DNA from 2 places in the Bradyrhizobium sp. P5_C12 genome. Region 2 is predicted to be linked to the other one. Evidence: riboswitches for the same ligand, from Rfam matches in the RefSeq annotation. Region 2 holds a riboswitch; the other holds the start of a gene.
The links. A riboswitch is a leader RNA that binds a small molecule or an ion and turns the genes downstream of it on or off. The one in region 2 is predicted to bind ZMP and ZTP.

Region 1 (10,515 bases), on a different contig from region 2:
GCTCGGCGATGCAGCCGCTGCTGCTGAAACTGCTGTTCACGCTGATGCCGAAGCGCGCGCCGGCGTTGCTGCGGCCGCTGGTGCGCAAGGTCTCGAACCAGGCGCTGACGGCGCTGGTCAATCCGCAGCTCAAGCAGCACATGGATTATTGGGAAGGCGAGCTGGGAAAGAGCGAATGGTTCGCCGGCAGCGACTTCACCGCCGCCGACATCCAGATGAGCTTTCCGCTCGAGGCCGCCCAGGCGCGCGGCGGGCTCGAGCAGGGTCACCCCAAGGCGATGGCGTTCCTCGAACGCATCCACGCGCGTCCGGCGTACAGCCGCGCTCTCGAAAAAGGCGGGCCGTATCAGGTGGGGCGGTAGGCTTCCTCACCGTCATTCCGGGGCACGCGAAGCGTGAACCCGGAATCTCGAGATTGTAGAGTGAGATCCCGGGTTCGATGCTTCGCATCGCCCCGGGATGACAGCCAAAGACTTAGTCCGCGTGCAGCACGCGGCCGCGCGTCTCCGGCAGCGCGAATGCGGCGATGAAGAACACCGTGTAGGCGACCACCGCGAACATCGCGATCGCATTGGCGAGCGTCGTCGTCGCCGACAGCGCGCCGACCAGGAACGGAAACAGCGCGCCGATGCCGCGGCCGAAATTGTAGCAAAAACCCTGGCCCGACCCGCGCAGCCGCGTCGGATAGAGCTCGGTCAGGAACGCGCCGATCCCCGAAAAATAGCCCGAGGCGAAGAAGCCGAGCGGGAAGCCAAGCACCCAGAGGATCTCATTGGTCAGCGGCAGCTGCGTGTAAAGCAGCACCACCGCGACGGCGCCGAGCGAGAAGGTCAGGAACAGATTGCGCCGTCCGATGCGGTCGGCAAGCCAGGCGCCGACGAGATAGCCGATGAAGGAGCCGATGATCAGCGTCGAGAGATAACCGGTCGAGCCGACGATCGAGAGATGCCGCTCCTTGGTCAGAAACTGCGGCACCCAGAACGTGATCGCGTAGTAGCCGCCCTGGCAGCCGGTCGCCATCAGCGACGCCAGGATCGTGGTCTTCAGGATCGGGCCCGAGAAGATCTCCCAGAGCGCCGGGCGATCGCCGCTCGCAGCCTGCTTGGCGCGGGCCGCAGCCGCGATCTCCGGCTCGGTGACGGAGCGGCGGATGTAGAATACCAGGAGCGCCGGCAGCGCGCCGATCACGAACATCCATCGCCACGCCGTCTCCGCCGGCATCAACGAGAACAGGATCGCCTGCGACAGCACCGCGAGACCCCAGCCGACCGCCCAGCCCGATTGCACCGAGCCGACCGCGCGCCCGCGATATTGCGGCCGGATCGCCTCGCCCATCAGCACCGCGCCGGCCGCCCATTCGCCGCCGAAGCCGAGGCCGAGCACCGCGCGCGCGATCAGGAGCTGTTCGAAATTCTGCACGACCGCGCAGACCAGCGAGAAGAACGAGAACCAGATGATGGTGATCTGGAGCGTCCTGACCCGGCCGATATGGTCGGAGAGATAGCCGCCGAGCCAGCCGCCGATGGCGGAGGCAAGCAGCGTCACGGTACCGGCTAGGCCCGCCGAGGCGGCGTCGACTTTCCACAATGCGATGATGGTGCCGATCACCAGCGGATAGATCATGAAGTCCATGCCATCGAGCGCCCAGCCCGCAGCGCAGGCCCAGAACGTCCGTCGCTCCGGCGCGTTCATGTCGCGATAGAAGGCGAGAAGGCTGGTGTCTTCGATCTCGGCGCGTTCGATGCGCCCGGTCGGATCGGTCGTGGTCATGTGCGTTTCCCCGGCAGTTTTTGGCTGGGCGGTGGTAGCACGCGCGGCGGCCGGCGCAAGCCGGCGCGAGCCTTCGCGCCATGCGGCAGACGAGTTACTGTCCCGCTGCTTCGGCGCCCCGGGTGCGCGGATCGGGCGCCCCGAGCGGACCGTTGGCGGTCACGAGAATCGAATTGGCGGAGGTTTGTCCCATCGGCTCGACGATCAGATGGTCCATTGCCTTGAGCTCGAACAGGACGGCATCGGGGAAGCCGCGCTCGACGCGCACCTCGTCCGGCAGCCATTGGTGATGCAGCCGCGGCGCGGCGACGGCGGCGGCAACGTCCATCCTGTAGTCGAGCACGTTGACGATCACCTGGAGCACGCTCGAGATGATGCGGCTGCCGCCGGGCGAGCCTGTGACCAGAACCGGCTTGCCGTCCTTCAGCACGATGGTCGGCGACATCGAGGACAGCGGTCGCTTGCCCGGTCCCGGCAGATTGGGCTCGAAGCCGACGAGCCCATAGGCGTTGGAAGCGCCGACCGCCGCGGTGAAATCGTCGAGCTCGTTGTTGAGCAGCACGCCGGTGCCGTCGGCGACGAGGCCGACGCCATAGCTGAAGTTCAGCGTATAGGTGTTGCTGACGGCATTGCCTCTGCCGTCGACCACGGAGAAGTGCGTGGTGTTGCTGCCCTCGCGCGGCGAGGTGGCGGCGGAGACGAGTTTGCTCGACGGTGTGGCACGGTCGGTGGAGATGCCGGCGCGCAGCTTGGCGGCGTAGTCCTTGGCGGTAAGGGTGTCGATCGGCGCGTTGACGAAGGCGGGGTCGCCGAGATAGCGCGCGCGGTCGGCATAGGCGCGTTTCATGGCTTCGATGAGGAGATGCAGCGAGGCCGGCGATCCCTGCTTCAGGTCGGCGAGTTGAAAGCCTTCGAGGATGTTGAGGGTTTCCACCAACACGACCCCGCCGGACGAAGGCAACGGCATCGAGACGATGTCGTAGCCGCGATAGGTGCCGCGCACCGGCGCACGTATCACCGCCTGGTAGGCTTTCAGATCGGCTGACGTCATGATGCCGCCGGCATCGGTCACGGCCTTGGCGAGCTTGTCCGCAACCGCGCCGTCGTAGAAACCGCGCGGGCCTTGCGCCGCGACGGCCGCCAGCGTTTCGGCAAGATCGCTCTGCACGAGCCGGTCGCCCTCGCCGAGCGGCGTGCCATCGGGCCGCGAGAAGATCTTGGCCGTGGACGGCCAGCGCGCGAGGCGCCGATGCCAGCCCGGCAAGGTGTCGGCCATGTCGTCGCTGACGATGAAGCCGTCGCGCGCGAGCGTGATCGCGGGCTCGAGCAGCTGCGCCAGCGTGAACTGGCCCGAGCCATATTTTTCCAAGGCCAGCGTGAGGCCCGCGACCGTGCCGGGCACGCCAACGCCGAGCGCGGAATCGCGCGACTTCGCGGCGTCGGGCTTGCCGTCAGGGCCCAGGAAGATTTGCGCCGTCGTCGCTGCCGGCGCCGTCTCGCGGTAGTCGATCGTGATGTCCTCGTTGCGGTCGGCAGAATGGATCACCATGAAACCGCCGCCGCCGATATTGCCGGCGCGCGGATAGGTCACGGCCATGGCAAAGCCGGTCGCGACCGCGGCATCGACGGCATTGCCGCCGCGCCGCAGGATATCGGCGCCGACCTGCGCGGATATCTTCTCCTGAGCCACCACCATGCCGTGCTCGGCGGCAACGGCTTGGACCGTGTCGAGCGCCGGTGGAACATACGCCCGGCGCGCATCCTGTGCGGTGGCGGGCCCGAGACCGAACGCCAAAGTGGCTATGAACGCGAAAAACGTCCGCCGTGTCGAGAATGACGACATCATCAAACTTCCGTCGTGGCCTCCGGCCAATTCACACGCGTCGCTATAATGCTATACGGTTTGCGCTAAGAGAGACAAAACTGTTTGTGATGGGACATCAATGATGACGACGATCGCCTCGGACGCGCGCCTGGCCGGCACGGAGCGGACCTATCCGCCGCGCGCCGCCGTCATCAGCTGGATCTTCTTTGACTGGGCCGCCCAGCCCTATTTCACGCTGATCACGACCTTCGTGTTCGCGCCCTATTTCGCGACCAGCATCGCGCCAGATCCCGCCACGGGGCAGTCGTTATGGGGATTTGCCGCGGCCGCAGCCGGCCTCGTCATCGCGCTGCTGTCGCCGGTGCTTGGCGCCATTGCCGACGCGTCGGGCCGGCGCAAGCCGTGGATCGCGACATTCGGCGCTATCCTGGTGCTCGGCTCCAGTGCGATGTGGATCGGCAAGCCCGGCGACCCCAGCATCATTCCGCCGCTGCTCACCGCCTTTGCGCTGGCGAGCGTCGGTGCGGAGTTCGCGACCGTCTTCAACAATGCAATGATGCCGACTCTGGTGCCGCCGGAGCGGATCGGGCGGCTCTCGGGCACCGGCTGGGCCACCGGCTATATCGGCGGCATCGTCAGCCTGATCATCGTGCTCGGCTTTCTCGCTGCAAATCCCGAGACCGGGCGTACGCTGCTCGGCTTCACGCCGCTGTTCGGGCTCGATCCCGCGACCCATCAGGGCGATCGTATCACCGGACCGCTGACGGGCTTGTGGTTCATCATCTTCGTGACGCCGATGTTCCTGTTCACGCCGGACTATCCGGCCAAACGCCCGGTGCGCGAGGCGTTGCGCGAAGGCTTGTCGGATCTGAAGCGATCGCTCGGTGAATTGCCGAAGCAGAAATCGCTCGCGGCGTTTCTGCTCGCCAACATGATCTACACCGACGGGCTGGTGTCGCTGTTCGCCTTCGGCGGCATCTATGCCGCCGGCACGTTCGGCTGGCACACGCTCCAGATCGGCACATTCGGCATCATGCTGGCGATCGCCGGCACGTTCGGTGCGTGGCTCGGCGGCAAGCTCGACGATTCCCTCGGGCCGAAGCGCGTGATCGCTGGCAGCCTGCTGATCCTGCTGCTGTCGGTGGCAGCCATCCTTCTGGTCGACAAGGACTCGATTTTCTTCATCAAGGTCACCCCTCCCGTACCGGGCGGTCCCTTATTCGCCGGCGCGGCCGAGCGGGCCTATCTCGTGCTGGGTTGCCTGATCGGTGCCGCCGGCGGCCCGCTCCAGGCCGCCTCGCGCACGCTGCTGATCCGTCTCGCGCCGAAGGACCGCATCGCGCAGTATTTTGGTCTGTTCGCGCTGACCGGAAAGGTGACCTCCTTCATCGGCCCACTGCTGATCGGCGTGATCACGGCCGTGACCGCGAGCCAGAAGGCCGGCATGGCCGTGCTGGTGGTGTTCTTCGTCGCGGGGCTGGGGCTGTTGATGCGGGTGCGCGATTAGCTTCGTAGCCCGGATGAAGCGAAGCGCAATCCGGGACCGCTATCGCCAAGCACACCGCTGTCGTCCCGGCCTGCGCCGGGACGACCCGCTGAGAGTTTAGTGCACCAAAAGCTTAATGCCGGAAGTGCCGCGTCCCCGTGAACACCATGGCGATGCCGTGCTCGTCGGCGGCCTTGATCACCTCGTCGTCGCGCATGGAGCCGCCGGGCTGCACCACGGCGGTGGCGCCGGCTTCGATGCAGGCGAGCATGCCGTCGGCGAACGGGAAGAACGCATCCGACGCCACCACCGAGCCCTTGGTCAGCGGCTCGGCGAGCTTCAGTTCATTGGCCGCATCCTGCGCCTTGCGCGCCGCGATCCGGGCTGAATCCACCCGGCTCATCTGGCCGGCGCCGATGCCGACGGTGGCGAGATCCTTGGCGTAGATGATGGTGTTGGACTTGACGTGTTTTGCGACCCGGAAGGCAAATTTCAGGTCGCGCATTTCCGCATCGCTGGGCGCACGCTTGGTCACGACCTTGAAAATCATGTCGTCGACCACGGCGTTGTCGCGGCTTTGCACGAGCAGGCCGCCCGCGACCGTCTTGGCGGTCAGGCCCGGCGCCCGCGGATCGGGCAGGCTGCCCGCGAGCAACAGACGAAGGTTCTTGCGGGCGCCGATGATCGCGATCGCCTCTTCGCTCGCATCGGGCGCGATGATCACCTCGGTGAAGATCTTTGTGATCTCGCGCGCGGTGTCGGCGTCGAGCGCGCGGTTCATTGCGATGATGCCGCCGAACGCCGAGGTGGAATCGCAGGCCAGCGCCTTGCGATAGGCGTCGACAAGGTTCGAGCCTTCAGCGACGCCGCAGGGATTGGCGTGCTTGACGATGACGCAGGCCGCGGTGCGCTTGGTGTCGAACTCGCCGATGCATTCATAGGCCGCGTCGGTGTCGTTGATGTTGTTGTAGGACAGCTCCTTGCCCTGCAACTGCCGCGCGGTCGAGACGCCCGGGCGCTTGTCGGGCGTCGCGTAGAACGCCGCGGTCTGGTGCGGGTTCTCGCCGTAGCGCAGCGACTGGATCAGCTTGCCGCCGAAGGCGCGGAAGTCCGGCGCGTCGATCTCGAGCTGGCGGTTGAACCAGTTCGAGATCGCGGCGTCATAGGCCGCGGTGCGCGCATAGGCCTTTGCCGCAAGCCGCCGGCGCAAGCCGAGCGTGGTCGCGCCCTTGTTGGCGGCGAGCGCGTCGAGCACGGCCTGATAATCCTGCGCCTCGACCACGACGGCGACGTCATCATGATTCTTCGCGGCGGCGCGGATCATCGCGGGGCCGCCGATGTCGATATTCTCGATGCAATCTTCGAAACCTGCGCCCTTCTCGACGGTTGCCTCGAACGGATAGAGGTTGACGACCAGCAGGTCGATCGGCGCGATGCCGTGCGCCTTCATCGCGTCCGCATGGTCCTTGTTGTCGCGGATCGCGAGCAGGCCGCCATGCACCTTCGGATGCAGCGTCTTGACGCGGCCATCCATCATCTCGGGAAAACCGGTCAGCTCGGAGACGTCTTTCACCTTGAGGCCGGCCGCGGCGATGGCCTTGGCGGTGCCGCCGGTCGAGACCAGCTCGACGCCTTGCGCGGCCAGCGCCTGGGCGAATTCGATCAGGCCGGTCTTGTCGGAAACGGAAAGCAGGGCGCGGGTGACGCGGCGGGGATGGTCAGTCATGAGCAAGATCCTCTGTCTTAAGGAGTGTCTATGCCCAGGCGCGCGGCGGATATGTCCCGCGCTTCCCGATGGTGCTCCATCCAAGGTCGCCAGTCGCGCGAGCGAGCGCTCGATAGCAGCTTTCGGCGCTTTTCTCAACGGCTAGATCGGGCTGAATCACGCGTGACTACAGCGGAAGTTCCGGCTCGCGCCGGGCGTTGCGGCGGGCGTTGGTGACGGAAGGCGAGGCGGTGGAGCGGACAAAGCTCCAGCGGATCGAGGGCGCCTGGCGGGCGTCCTGGCGGATCACGATCTGCGCGGTGCGGCGGGGCCCGTCATTGCCGGCCAGGAACACGCTGTCCTCGAGGTCGACCTTGTCGTCGAGCGCCTCGAAGGTCCAGACGTCGCGGTTGGGCAGCACCAGCATGACGCCGCGGGCATCCGACAGCCGGCTCGCCTTCACCGCCGGATGTAGATGGAAGCGCACCGCGAAATCGGCGTCGCCGCCCTTGAAACGTCCACCCTGCGGCGGCGACAGCGTGTCCTCGCCGTCGATCCGCGCGCCGTCATTGGCGATCATCAGCACGCGGCGGTGGATCGCACCGAACTTGGCCATGTAGCCGTCATGCGAGGTCGTGAGCAGCGTGCCGTTCTGCACGATCTCGCGGTAGCTCTCGACCTCGACCGGCCCGCTGATGACGGGTGCGCCATGCAGCAGCCGCTTCATCGCCGACATCTCCACGAACTGGCACGACGACGTGTCGTGATAGGTCAGCGTCGAATGCGCCGCCGTGCCGCGCGCGAACGGCCGCCAATTGTCGCGCCCCGTCGTCGGCATACCGCAATTGGTGACGATGCGGCTGATGCCGGAGGACAGTTCGAACGACAGGCAGCCGGCATGGGCGTCATGGCTCACGCCCGCCGGCGGCGGGGGGCCGGTGTCGATGATCAGCGTGGTCTGGCCGGCGTCGAGACGCTGGAAGCCGGTATGCGGCATGTTCGCCATCGGCGCGCCGTGGGTGTCGTCATAGGCGAGCAGCGTGGCGAGCAGGTCCGAGGGCGTCGCGCTCATGCCGTTGAACAGCGCGAAATTGCCGTCGCCGTGCCGGAAGAAGCGCAGCATCGGCATCATGCGATCGATCGCGTTGAGCAGTGCGGGTGGCGGCGCGATGTTGCGCGCGGCAAAGGTCTGCCGCAGCGGCAACAGGTCGATCAACAGCTCGATCAGCGCGCCCGGGTTGCGCGAGATGTGGCCGCCGTCGGGCAGGATCTGCCGCTGCAATTCATCCGAGAGTTTTTTCGAGGCGCTGCGGATGTGGCTGGCCTGGTTGGCGAGGCAGAGTGCCGTGTAGCACAGCGCGATCAGCACCTGGAGCTTCGGCACCCCGTCCGGGATGTTGAGCATGGTGTAGCGGAGGAAGCGGATCTCGCGCGCCAGCGCGCGCAGATAGCGGCGGTAGAATTTGTTGTCGGTGTCGTTGAGCACCAGCGGTGCCTGCGACAGCAGCGAGATGACGCGCCGCGCCAGCACATCGGCGCGCCGCGCGACGGGGCGGCGCTTGTTGGCGGGGTTGGCGATCCAGTCCTCGACCAGCGCGCGCGCATTCGCCCGCGTCAGCGCGGTGTCGGCGGCGCGCAAATGGCGCAGCCAGCCGAAGCCGAGCAGCGCGACTTCCCAATCCTCCGACGGCGGCTCGAGATCGAAGATCGAGCGGCCATGACAATTGACGATCTTGCCGGCGAAGACGAAACGGCCGGCATAGATCTCGGCGGCGCGGGTCGCGTCTGCCGTGCGCAGGTCATGCGGCGCGATGATCAGCCGGTCGGTGCGGCCCGGCCAGACCCGCGACAGGGCCACGGAGCCGCCGCTCGCGCGCGCGAGCATGTTCCGCGCGAAGCGGTTCATGACCAGCGTCGAGATTCGTCTGCGTTGAGCGACCGACACGCCTTGCCTTGTAAGGGGGAGAGGATTCCGACGAATCCTTTTAATCCCAAAATCGGACGCCTGACACCACCTTGAAAGGGGGCGAATCAGCGTCGTGACCGCAAAAACCGGTGCAAAATCAGGATTTAACGAGCCTGGCGGCGTAAAATCCGTCGAGCCCGCCAAGCTTTGGATCGGCGTTCGGCAGATGGCTGGGCAGGGTGCGCAGGTCGCCATCGGCGGTGATGATCTCGGAGAGCCCGGAGACCTCGGACGCTTCGATCGGCACGCGCCGCAGCGCAGGCTCCGCGGCCAGCAGCGCGGCGATGGCCTGCTCGCCCTCTTCGGGCTCCAGCGAACAGGTGCAGTAGACCAGTGTTCCGCCGGGCTTGAGCAGCGAGACGGATTTTCGCAGAAGGCGCTGCTGGAGCGTGGTCAAGGCCGCGACGTCGGACTCCTGCCGCAGCCATGCCACGTCGGGGTGACGGCGAATCGTGCCGGTCGAGGTGCAGGGCGCATCGATCAGGATACCGTCGAAGCCGTCCGCCGGGCCGGGCCATTCCACGGCGTCGGCGACGACCGTCTCGGCCTGGAGCGACAGCCGTGCCAGATTTTCGCGCAGCCGCGCCACCCGGGCGGGCGAGCGGTCGATCGCCGTGACATGCGCGCCGGCCTGCACCAGTTGGGCGGTCTTGCCGCCGGGGGCCGCGCAGAGATCGGCGATGGATTTGCCGGCGATGTCGCCGAACAGCCGGGCCGGCAGCGCGGCGGCCGCGTCCTGCACCCACCATTGTCCCTCGGCGAAGCCGGGCAGCATGGTCACCGCGCCGTGCAGAACCGTGCGCACCGATCCGGTCGGCAGCACCTCGCCATGCAGCCGGCTCGCCCATTGCTCGGCGTCCGACTTCACGGTCAGATCGAGCGAAGGGTCGTGGCCGAGCGCGAGCGCCATGTCCCGTGCGACGGTCTCGCCGTAATGCGCGCTCCAGCGCGCGAGCAACCAGGGCGGCAGGTCCAGCGACTGCGCGGCAACCTCCTCCACCAGCGCCTTGCCCTCGCGCGCGCAGCGGCGCAGCACGGCGTTGACGAGGCCGGCATAGCGCGCGGCGCGCCGGTCGGATTGCACGAGGCGAACGGAGAGATCGACTGCGGCGTGATCGGGCACGTCCATCCAGAGGATCTGTGCGGCGCCGATCAGAAGCGCGCTCTGCGCACGCGGTGCGTCGGATGGAATGCCCTTGTCGAGCAGGCGAGAGAGCACGTGGCCGAGCGTGCCGAGCCGGCGCAGGATGGTCGCCACCAAGCGCCGCATCAGCGCGCGGTCGCGGTCGGCCAGCGTCTTGAGTCCGGGATGAGCGCCGGCGCCGTCGAGCTGATCGTCGAGCGTACGGCGCTTGTGCAGCACACCGTCGACGATATCGGCGGCGATCCGCCGTGCCGCGAGACCGGGCACTTCGGACGGAGGTGCGAAACGTTGAGATGGCATGCGGCTTAAGGTTCTGAGCGAGCGGCAGTTCCGCCGAAGGGGCGCATGCCTTAACAACCCCAGCTGTGGCACGCGAATATGCCAAATGTAAGAATGACCTCTGGCGTTTACATCCCGTGACGATCATTTCAGCAATGTTTTATTGGACGTCGCGCGCGTTCCGATCTTGCGCTAGGAACCCAGACGATGAGTGACCAGCCCTCCGTTCCCGATCGCAAGCCGCTTTCCCCAGCCGCCCAGCGTGCGCTGGCCGAAGCCGAGGCGCGACGGCAGGCCGCGGCTGCCCAGGCCGAGGCGGCGCCGAAGGAGTTGCAGGGAC
Region 2 (10,515 bases):
CTCCCATGCCCGTCAGCCTGATCTATCCGAGCCAGCGCCAGGTGCCGTTGAAGTTGCGCGCCTTCCTGGACTTCGCGATTCCACGGTTGCGAAGGCGGCTCGGCTACAAGGGCACGTAGGTGATGGAAGCCAAGGGCATGCGTCAGCCCTTCGAGATGACCGCGCGGCCGTAGGGCGGCTGCGCTTGAACTGGCGGGTTGGCGGTCTGGGCCGCGAGCTCGCCGATCAGGCGGTCGGCGTCGGCGGCCATGCCGTCGGGCGCCTGGATCACCAGCCGCTCCAGCGCCCAGCGATAGGACGAGACGCGCTGCTCCAGGCATTGCTGCACCCACTGCACGATCAGCGAGTTCTCCTGCATGCGCTCGATCGCATCGGCCTTCTCCCTCGGCGAGAGCTCGGAGACGCGCGCCATGCTGGCATTGCGCTTCCTGTCGAGGTCGATGACGCGGATCGCGGAGGCAAAGAACGGCTCGAAGCGGGTGATGTCGTTGCGCACGTCCTCGATCAGCTGCGCATAGCGCGAGGAATGCGAGCGATGCGGCTCGTCGATCAGCGTGCGTCCGTACATGGTGCGGTCGAACACGATTGTCTGGCGCCAGGGCGACGGCAGCGCCTTGTAGTCGCCGAACACGCTCTTCCATGCGGGGCGCGACAGCGGCGGCTCGATCAGGGGATAAGCGAGGTCGCGAAGCTGACGCTCTTCGTCGGTGAGCTGGAATTGCGACGGTTTCAGGCCGACGCTGGAGGTGACTTCAGCGCCCAGCCAGCGATGCATGTCGTCGCTGCGCATGTCGGCGCGGGTGCGGCCGAAATCGCCGCCGCTACAGGCAGCGAGTGTCGCGCCTAGCAGCGCGAGCACGATGGCCGATACGAAAGGTCGGATCTGGCGGATGGGGTCCGGCATTGCAAGAAGCCGGACGTCAGCGGCGGCGACGACGGCGCCCCGGCGCTGTGCCCGCTTCCGGCCCACGATCGCCGCTGGTTTCGTCCGCCTCGCGTTCGATACGGATCACGGGAAGGATCAGGATCGTTCCCATTCCCGCGCGCGGAGCGACGTCCCCCGACGAGCCCACCCGGCGACCGGCCGGAAATTCAATGATGGTCCCCATGTCAGCTCTCTTCTATTGCCGCGCGACCAAACGCGCTCGTGCAACATGGGATCATTAAGATCAGTTCATGGTTAACGGGGTGTAAACAGGCGGGGCGGACCGTAACCGCACGGGGCGTGCGCGGGCCGTCCCGTTGCGGCACGACAACGGCTGAAATGACGCGTTGGGCTTCACGTCTCGTTTTCCTTAACGAGGCTTTAAACGAACCTGCGATAGGCTGCGGCACCAGTCTCTTCCGAGTTGCGTACGCCTCAATGACCAAGTCGCTGTTTCCCGGATTCGACGGGCTGATGACCCTCTCCCGTCGCGAGGGCGTCGATGTTCGTCCGACGCTGCTGCGCGTGCTGACCGACCTCTATGTCCAGACGCGCGTCCATAGCGATGACGAACAACGTCAGTTTATCGAGCTTGCGACGCGGCTGATCGACCAGGTCGACGATGCGACGCGCGCCTCCGTCAAGGCGAAGCTGGCGATTTACCCGCAGACGCCGGTCCCGGTCCTGCAGAAACTCGGGTTGGTCGCGACCCAGGATGGCCGCAGGGTTCCGCTCGCACGCGAAATACCCGCACGCGCGTCCGCCCCCTCGCCGGCTCGCACGCCGACCGACGCGGAATTGCGCATGGCCGCGAGCATGGCGATGCAGCCGAAGGACGCGGCCGAGATCCACGACATGTTCTTCGGCGCCGATGCGTCCCAGCGCGCGCTGATCCTGCACAATCTGGCGGAGACCCCGCTGAAGGCCGCGCCGCGGATTCCGACCGTGCGCGCCAAGCGCGCGATCCAGATCCTGGAGATGGCGGCGATCGCGGGCGACGCCGAGAATTTCACCTTCGAGCTCGGCGACAGCCTGATCCTGTCCTCGCGCGTCGCAGCCGAGATCGTCGACGATCCCGGCGGCGAAGCGCTGGCGGTTGCCGCGCGCGCGCTCGACATGCCGAGTCCGAACTTCCAGCGCATCCTGTTGTTCTTCAAGCCGGAGATCGGCACGTCCGTGGACGCGGTCTACCGGCTGTCGCGGCTCTATGACCGCCTCGCCGACCGCTCCGCACTGGTGATGCTGGCGGCCTGGCGCGGCTCGACGCTCGCCGTCACACGCGCGAAGTACCAGCCGACGCTGCATGACAGCGAACGTCAGCGCGCGCGTTCCAGTGCAAGCCAGACGCGGCCAGGCGTGCAGCCCGGCTCCGCGCCTGCGGTGCGGACGGGCACCGACGGATCGGACCGCTAGGACGCGGACTGAAGTTGCGGTTGCTGGCGTGCAGCCGATCAGTTCGGCCCGGAGCCAGGCACCACGCCTGGAACAGGAAAAGCCCGGCACATCTCGACGCACTCTGACCTGAGGCGCGCGACGACCATATCGTCTCCGTTCGCCTGCAGAGCCGCCGCAATGAGCTCGCCGATACGACGCATTTCGGATTCTCCCATGCCACGCGTGGTCGCCGCCGGTGTCCCAAGGCGAATACCGCTCGGCCTCAGCGGCGGGCGCGGATCGTCCGGAATAACTTGCTTGTTGGTGGTGATGGCTATGGCATCGAGCACGTCCTCGGCTGCTCGCCCGTCCAGTCCGACGGATGCCACCGTATCGACGACCATCATGTGATTGTCCGTCCCGTCCGTGACCAGCTTCATCCCTCGCTCCATCAGCGCACCGGCAAGAACCTTCGCGTTGCGCAAGACCTGCCGCGCGTAAACCTGGAAATCCGCGGTCGCCGCCTGCTTGAGCGTCACGGCGATCCCGGCCACCACGTTCATGTGAGGTCCGCCCTGTAAACCGGGAAAGACGGAAGCATCGATCCGACCGGCATTTTCCTTCCGGCACAGGATGATCCCCCCACGGGGGCCGCGCAGTGTCTTGTGAGATGTCGTCGTCATGACGTCGAAGCCGGCATCAAGCGGATTGCGCATGACATTGGCGGCAACCAATCCGCCATAGTGGCTCACGTCAGCCATCGTGAGCGCGCCAACTTCATCGGCAATACTCTTGAATGCCGCATAGTCCAGGTCGCGCGGATAGGAGCTGTAGCCGCACAACACCATCTTCGGACGCGCTTCACGCGCAATCGCGCGCAATTCGTTGAAGTCTATCGCGCCGCCGCTTGACGGGGCGGTCTTGTAGCGAATGAAGTTGAACAAGCGCCCCATGTGGGACACCGGCGCGCCGTGGGTGAGATGACCGCCGTGGGACAGGTCCATCGCGAGAATGGTGTCGCCGGGATTTAATAGGCCGAGATAGACGGCCTGGTTCATCGGTGATCCGGAAAGAGGCTGAACGTTGGCGTGCTCGGCACGAAAAAGCGAGCAGGCCCGCCGGCGCGCGAGGTTCTCAATTTCGTCCGTATACTGCTGGCCGCCGTAGTATCTGCGTCCCGGATATCCCTCGGAATATTTATTGGTGAAGACAGATCCGAGCAGTTCAAGCACCTCCGGGTAGGTGTAATTCTCGGACGGAATCAGTTCGACGCCGTCCTGTTGACGGCGCTCCTCCCCCACAAGGGCGGCGGCGATCTCTTGATCGTTGGCGGACAGCTCATTGCGAAATGACGGCATGCTCGGGCTCCTCAACACGCTGTTTTCCAGCAGTTTGGTTGCCCAGGCGATCGGCGTTGGAACCCTTCGCGCTTCACCGTGGTCGATTCCACGTTAGCTCGCCAGTCGCGCGATAGGACGAATGAGCACGGAGACTCTTCGTAAAGTAGAACTTAGCCAACCTGCGGACCTTCCGCAACTACCAGGTCGTGCGGCCCCTTGCGGATAAGCCTGAGAAAGAGCGCCCCGAATGGATGTCTAAACCAAAGCGAATGGTGCCGGCGGAAGCGAATTCTCAAGAAACTTCCGCAACGAGCCACCCCCTGGTCAGGTCTTCGCCAGTTCGAGAAAATGCCGGCCCGCGCGGTCCTCGGTCTCGACGATCCAGGCATCGGGATCGAAGCGAATTTCCTTGGTCAGGCGCTCCTCGACCGCAGGCTCCGGCATCGGTTGCAGCGCGGCCGGCACGAAGAAGCGATCGACCGGCCGGCCGTCGTCATAGACGGTCTGCGGCGCCGGCACATACAGCATCGCATTGCCGTCGAGGAGGGCGACTTTCACGAACACCGCACCTGCCTCCTCGGCGCCGCGACGGCGCACCGCGCCGAACACGCCCTCGGTCTGGCACCGGCGCAAGTAAGCCGCGACCCATATGTTTGATTTCAACCGCATGAATCGCACGATAGGCCAGTGCCGCAATCAGCACCAGCCTTCGAGCACCAGCCTTGGCGCAAGCCCAGCGATTATTCGACGGGATGGCCGATCGCGGCGCCGAGCTCGCGCAGCAGGCGATCGGACACCTGGCCGGTGACCTGCATCTTGTGCTCGCGCTCGAACTTCTGGATCGCGGACTGGGTCTCGCCGCTCATCGTGCCCGTGACCTTCAGCTGGCCATAGCCATATTCGGACAGCGCGCGCTGCACGCCGGCGATGCGCCGCGCGGCCGGGCTCTGCGGCACCGGAATCGGCGCCGGCGGACGCGCGACGGCAACGGAGGGCGACGTCGTGGCCTTGACCAAATTGGTCATGGGATCGCCCGCGCGCGACGTCGACGCGGTGGCCTCGACGGGCTTCTCGGGCGGCTTCTCGGCCGCTCTCTCGGCAGGCTTGGGCTCGACGCGGAACTCGGTCGCCTTCGGCTCGAGCGGCGACGTATCGGCACCGACGGGGCGCGCGCGCGGCAAGGGATTGGCCTGCGGAACGGACGACGGCATCGGAAGATTGATCACGGTGCCGAACATCGGCGCCGGATGCCGGCCGGTCTGGAGGAACAGCGCATTGGCGACGATGGCACCGATGGCGGCGACCGCGACCAGCCCGGCCAGCGTGTCCTTGGGACTGTAAAGCAGAACGCGCATCGCCAGATTGCGTTCGGTCTCGATGTCCACGACCGCGGCCTTGGCGCCACGGCGGCGCGGAGCAGCGTCGTTCTTTGCAGACTTTCTAGGCACTTTTCTTCACCAAAGCAGGTTGGTCCTGAGGTTGACCTTGAAGTTGATCCTGAGTGTCCTGGCGCAGCACCGGCGTCAGCGTCGCGATATTGCTCTCGGGCGCCTTTTTATCGAGCGTCTTGGCCTGCGGCGGCGTGTAGACGAGCGGCAGCTTGACGGTGACGGCGGTGCCCTCGCCGAGCCTGCTTTGTACCGTCAATTCACCGAGATGCAATGCCACCAGGCTCTTCACGATCGAAAGTCCGAGGCCGGTGCCTTCGTGACGACGCTGATAGGTCTTGCCGGCCTGGAAGAACGGCGCGCCGATGCGCTTGAGATCGTCGGGCGCGATGCCGACGCCGGTGTCGCTGACGTGCAGCGTGAGCTGCGATCCCGACGCCACGGCGGCAACGGAGACTTGACCGCCGCGCTCGGTGAACTTGATGGCGTTGGCGACGAGATTGAGCACGATCTGCTTGAAGGCGCGCGGATCGCCGGTCATCACCGGCAAATCCTGCGGCGCATCGGTGACCAGATCGATGCCGTTCTCCCGCGCCTTCAGCGCAAGCAGGTTGCAGCAGTGCAAGAGCGATGAGCGGGGCGCGAACGGCTCCGACGCAATCTCGAAATTGCCCGATTCCATCTTGGACATGTCGAGGATGCCGTTGACCACCGACAGCAGATGCTGGCCGGAATCGTTGATGAGCTGGGCGTATTCCTTGCGCTGGGCCGCGCCCAGCATCAGCGTCTGCTCCTGTGCGATCATCTCGGAGAAGCCGATGATGGCGTTGAGCGGCGTGCGCAGCTCGTGGCTCATGGTGGCGAGGAACCGGGTCTTGGCGGCGTCGGCCGCTTCCGCGGCGCTGCGCGCCTGATCCAGCGCCTGCTCCCCAAGCTTGCGATCGGTGACGTCGCGCATCACGGCGACGACGTCGACCTCGCGCGCGACAGGACGGTCAAGATCGTGACGGTCAAGATTCTGGCGGTCAAGATTGCGGTCAGGATTCTTGCGACCCGGATCCAGCTCGAGCGGCCGGCAGCGCATCTCGACCCAGATGAAGTCGACGTGAATATCGGCTTGGCCGCGCTCGAGGCCGGCCCTCTCCCGCCGCAGCCGGAACTCGACGCTGCGGACGTCGCCGCGCGCGGCATCCGAGAGCGCCGTGAGATAGGCCGGGCGATCGGCGACATGGACGCGGTCGAACAGGCCGTGGCCGAGCAGCCGCGCAACGGGCATGCCGAGCAAGGCCTCGACCGCGGGCGAGATGAATTGCACCGCGCCGTTGCGCTGATGCCGTGAAATGACGTCGCTCATGTTGCGCGCCAGCAGGCGGTAGCGGTCCTCCTCGCGCGACAGCAGCGCGACGCTGGTGCGCGCGAGCGATTCCGCGCCGAAGGCGAGACCCGCGGCGTAGAGCGTTGCCGAGGCGACGCCAAACGCCATCAGCACGCCGCGTTCCGCGGCGCTCGCATCTGCGGGCGGCAGCCAGCCGAACTGACTGACGAGAATCAGGATCCCCGCGCAGGACAGCGCCAGCAGCGAGGCGAAGGCCGCGACGCGGCGCGAGGCCGACAGCGCGGCTTCGAGGGGAACCACCACCAGCCAGATCGCGGCAAATGATTCGATGCCGCCGGTCGTGGCCGCGATCGACATGATCAGGCCGGCGAGCGCCAGCGACGACAGCACGTGAGCGCCTTCGTAGCGGCCGGTGCGCGACAGGAACCAGGACAGCAGAATTGGCGCGATCAGCCACGCGAAGGCGGCGACCTCGATCGCGCTCGGCGCGCCGCGCATGGCGAGATAGACGGGAAATGCAGCGAAGGCGGCCAGGCTGCCCAGCAGCCTCGGCGCCATGAAGGCACGATGGCGCGCCCGCGTCAGCGCATCGTAACGCGCGGAGGGATGCAGCAGCGCATCGAGACAATCGCGGATGATACTCAAAACTGTCACGGGTCTCGCGCTTCGGCTCAATCGTCGAGAAGACGCGCCGGAACGCCTCCTTATCGTTGAGCCACCGTGTCAGAGCGACCTTAAACGAGTGCTAAGGCGGCCCCGCCTGCCGCCGCACACCGTGTCATCGCGGAGATTTTTAGACGATTTTGCGACGTCTTCCGCGGGGATGGTGAACACAGGGTTTCGCGGCCGGCCTCATGGTTTCGAATTGGTGGATTTTGCAAGCCGGAAGATCACGGGCGCGCGCGTCAATCGAAAATTTACCAGGCCGTCAGCAGCAAACAATTTCGCGCAAATTTTCCGCGAATTAAGCTCAAGGCAATCACTTGCGATTTATCCAGAGTTGCTAGGTCGGACGCCTCGCGGGCATCGCCGTGGCGGGATCTAACACACAGGTCGCAAGATGCGCTTTCTGCTCCGCATCACATTCTGGCTCGGGCTGGTGCTGGTGCTCCTGCCGCGGGACAAGACACCCGAATCGGAGAAGTTGCCGCAGATCGGCGCTGCCGATGCGGTGCAGGCTGCGACCGCGGCCGTCTCCGACATGACCCAGTTCTGCAAGCGCCAGCCGGCGGCCTGCGAGGTCGGCGGACAGGCCGCGACCATCATCGGCCAGCGCGCGCAGGACGGAGCGCGGAAGATCTACCAGATCATCAACGACAAGAAAGAGCACATCACCAACGACAAGATCGACAAGAGCGACAAGAACGACAAGAAGGCGCCCGACCATACCGGTTCGATCGCGCTGGCCGGCGAAGGCGATGCCGCATCGAGCGAGATGCCGCGCGATACCCTGTCCCAGGACGACCTCGCGCTGGAATGGCGCGGGCCGAGCCCAGCGAATTAGGGCTCAAACCCTATCGATTTCACGCGCATGCATCCCTATATTGGCCTGAACGGGAACACAGGCCAGCATGACGACGATCGACGAAATCAGAGACAATTTCGAGCTTCTGGACGAGTGGGACGACCGCTACCGGTACGTCATCGAGCTCGGCCGCACCCTGGAACCGCTGCCCGAGGCGGAGCACTCCGCCGCCAACAAGGTGCAGGGCTGCGTCAGCCAGGTCTGGCTCGCCAAGCACGTCGACCGCAGCGGCGGCGCACCGCGCCTGAAATATCTTGGCGACAGCGACGCGCATATCGTGCGCGGGCTGGTCGCGATCGTGCTCTCGCTCTATTCGGGCCGTACGCCGCAGGAGATTCTCGCGACCGACGCCATCGCCGTGTTCAACGAGTTCGGCTTTCGCGACCATCTGACGCCGCAGCGCTCCAACGGGCTGCGCTCGATGGTCAACCGCATCAAGGCCGATGCGAAAGAGGCGCTCGCGGACGCCTCGTAAGGAGCTTCGTAGGGTGGGCAAAGCGGAGCGTGCCCACCATTCCGAGCGAGATCGACGAAAGCTGGTGGGCACGGCGCTGCGCGCCTTTGCCCACCCTACGAAATCCGGGACCCGGCTCTACTTCCGCTTCCGCTGCTGCTGTCCCAGCCCCATCTTCTTCGCCAGTTGCGAGCGCGCCACCGCATAGTTCGGCGCGACCATGGGATAGTCGGCCGGCAGGCCCCATTTCTCGCGATATTGCTCCGGGGTCATGTTGTACTGGGTGCGCAGATGGCGCTTCAGCGACTTGAAGCGCTTGCCGTCCTCCAGACACACCAGATAGTCCGGCGCGATCGACTTCTTCAGCGACACCGCCGGTTTCGCGGGCTCGAGCGGCGCCGTCTCGTTGCGGCCCGACGAGACCCGCACCAATGCGCCGTGCACCTGGCTGATCAGGTTCGGGATCTCGGCGGCCGGCGTCGGATTGCTGCTGAGATAGGCCGACACGATGTTCGCGGTCAGCTCGATGAAATTCTTAGCCCCGGCATCCGACATGGACCCGACCTTTCTCCGCCCTGCGTCTCTCGCACGGGATTGACGACGCCAAAGTATTCCGTGTCAACAATACGTTCGGCTGAAATGTGACGACTGACCAATATGGACTGATTACTGACGGGGTGACGGGAAGACGGCGATTTACTTGACCCGCGGGCCGCTCAGGACCGCTGGTCGAGGTGGGCGCGCAGCTCGTCGATCGAGGCGAAGCGCATCATGCCCTCCGGCATCTGCGCCTCGATCGAGCCGTCGGAATAGAGCGAATAGGCCATGCCGTCGACGATACCGGATTTGAGCACGGTGACCTGCGGCTGCTCGGCCGGCGGCGGCTCAGGCTCAGGCTGAGGCGCGGCGGTCTCGAAGGTCGACGGCGTGCGCGGCGGCGGACGCCGCGGCGCGGCCGGCGGCTCCGATGGCCGCGCACGGTCCGGCTTCGGCCAGGCATCATCGAAGCTCGCCGGCGGGACGTCCGGCGCGGCAGGCTCGTCGTGCGGCGGCGGGCCATCGGGGGCCTTCGCCTGTGCACGCTCGCGCTCCTTGCGGGAGGTCGAGGCGAACAGCAGGTTGCGCCGGCGCGGGGCTTCCGCTGCCGGCGGAGGCGCTTCCGGCGGCTCCTCGAGCCGCGGGCGCTCGCGAGCGGCCGCCTCACCCAGCCACGGCGGTGGCGCGGCGGACGCTGGCGCAGCCGGCGGCTCGGCCTTCACCGCAGGAGCAGGCACCGCCAAGTCGGGCGCGGCCGCGCCAGGCATCGCCAGACCCGGCAGCACCGGCCTGACCCGAACGTCCGATGGAGCGGTTGAACCGGCCAGCCGGCGCGCAATGCCCCTCAGCTCCAGCACCACCACGTGGAGGCCGACCAGTAACATTCCGGAGCAGACGCCGATCGTGCCGGCGATTATGAGGGTACTGCCGAGGCTGAAATCCCTGACGGTGTAGCCGAATAAGACCGCAAGGAGGCCCGCCACAACGGCGACTATCCCAGCGATCAGCAATGCCAAGGTCATCGAACTCACCCCCGGCCGCGCACCCATGCGCGACACCGTCACGCCAAGATACCGTCTTCCTGCGTTCCTCGCCAACGACCAATTGCCCACGCCGTTCCTAAAGGGAAGGAAATCAGAGACTTATTCACATTCCCTTCAGCTACGGCTCGTTACTCTTAACAGGCTTCGAGTTGCCTGGATTTGCTGCGTCGCATCAGGAATTTAGCCATAATGCCCAATTACTTGGTAATGGAACTGCGCTATAGGGAGTCCGGGGTAGAGGCCCGCGCGCACCGGCAGGGCCGAGAGGGGATTCCGGGTCACCAATAGCCATGACATCCATCACGACTTCGGCGATCGACACGCCTCTCCGGCGCTCGGTTGAACGGACTTGCGACGATCTCGCCATGCTGGTGCTGGCCGCGGTCGCCGTCACCGCCGGCCTGACCTTCCGCGACTACGGGCTCGGCTGGGACGATTACACGCACGCTGAATATGCCGACCTGCTGCTGCGCATGTTCGGTTCCGGCTTCAAGGACACCGCGGCGCTCTCCTTCGCCAACCTCTATATGTACGGCGGCGGCTTCGACATGGTCGCGGCCCTCCTGCACAAGGTCATTCCGCTCGAGCTGTTC

Region 1: another riboswitch for ZMP and ZTP. It lies ahead of purH (bifunctional phosphoribosylaminoimidazolecarboxamide formyltransferase/IMP cyclohydrolase); the one in region 2 lies ahead of ACXJMY_RS09685 (serine hydroxymethyltransferase).

Annotation. Positions count from the first base shown of each region.
Region 1 is NZ_JBFULU010000025.1:83,453-93,967, forward strand. Features, by position in the region: gene ACXJMY_RS22395 (glutathione S-transferase family protein) at 1-362, shown strand, start outside; gene ACXJMY_RS22400 (MFS transporter) at 475-1,770, opposite strand; gene ggt (gamma-glutamyltransferase) at 1,865-3,616, opposite strand; gene ACXJMY_RS22410 (MFS transporter) at 3,717-5,102, shown strand; gene purH (bifunctional phosphoribosylaminoimidazolecarboxamide formyltransferase/IMP cyclohydrolase) at 5,215-6,807, opposite strand; ZMP/ZTP riboswitch at 6,833-6,914, opposite strand; gene ACXJMY_RS22420 (heparinase II/III family protein) at 6,974-8,692, opposite strand; gene ACXJMY_RS22425 (RsmB/NOP family class I SAM-dependent RNA methyltransferase) at 8,850-10,196, opposite strand; gene ACXJMY_RS22430 (DUF1674 domain-containing protein) at 10,383-10,515, shown strand, end outside.
Region 2 is NZ_JBFULU010000008.1:10,079-20,593, forward strand. Features, by position in the region: gene ACXJMY_RS09665 (LysR family transcriptional regulator) at 1-119, shown strand, start outside; gene ACXJMY_RS09670 (hypothetical protein) at 143-904, opposite strand; gene ACXJMY_RS09675 (hypothetical protein) at 921-1,109, opposite strand; gene ACXJMY_RS09680 (DUF2336 domain-containing protein) at 1,364-2,338, shown strand; gene ACXJMY_RS09685 (serine hydroxymethyltransferase) at 2,377-3,657, opposite strand; ZMP/ZTP riboswitch at 3,691-3,776, opposite strand; gene ACXJMY_RS09690 (DUF1491 family protein) at 3,964-4,308, opposite strand; gene ACXJMY_RS09695 (peptidoglycan-binding protein) at 4,380-5,087, opposite strand; gene ACXJMY_RS09700 (PAS domain-containing sensor histidine kinase) at 5,080-7,017, opposite strand; gene ACXJMY_RS09705 (DUF5330 domain-containing protein) at 7,424-7,867, shown strand; gene ACXJMY_RS09710 (SufE family protein) at 7,935-8,363, shown strand; gene ACXJMY_RS09715 (MucR family transcriptional regulator) at 8,481-8,897, opposite strand; gene ACXJMY_RS09720 (DUF308 domain-containing protein) at 9,059-9,901, opposite strand; gene ACXJMY_RS09725 (glycosyltransferase family 39 protein) at 10,213-10,515, shown strand, end outside.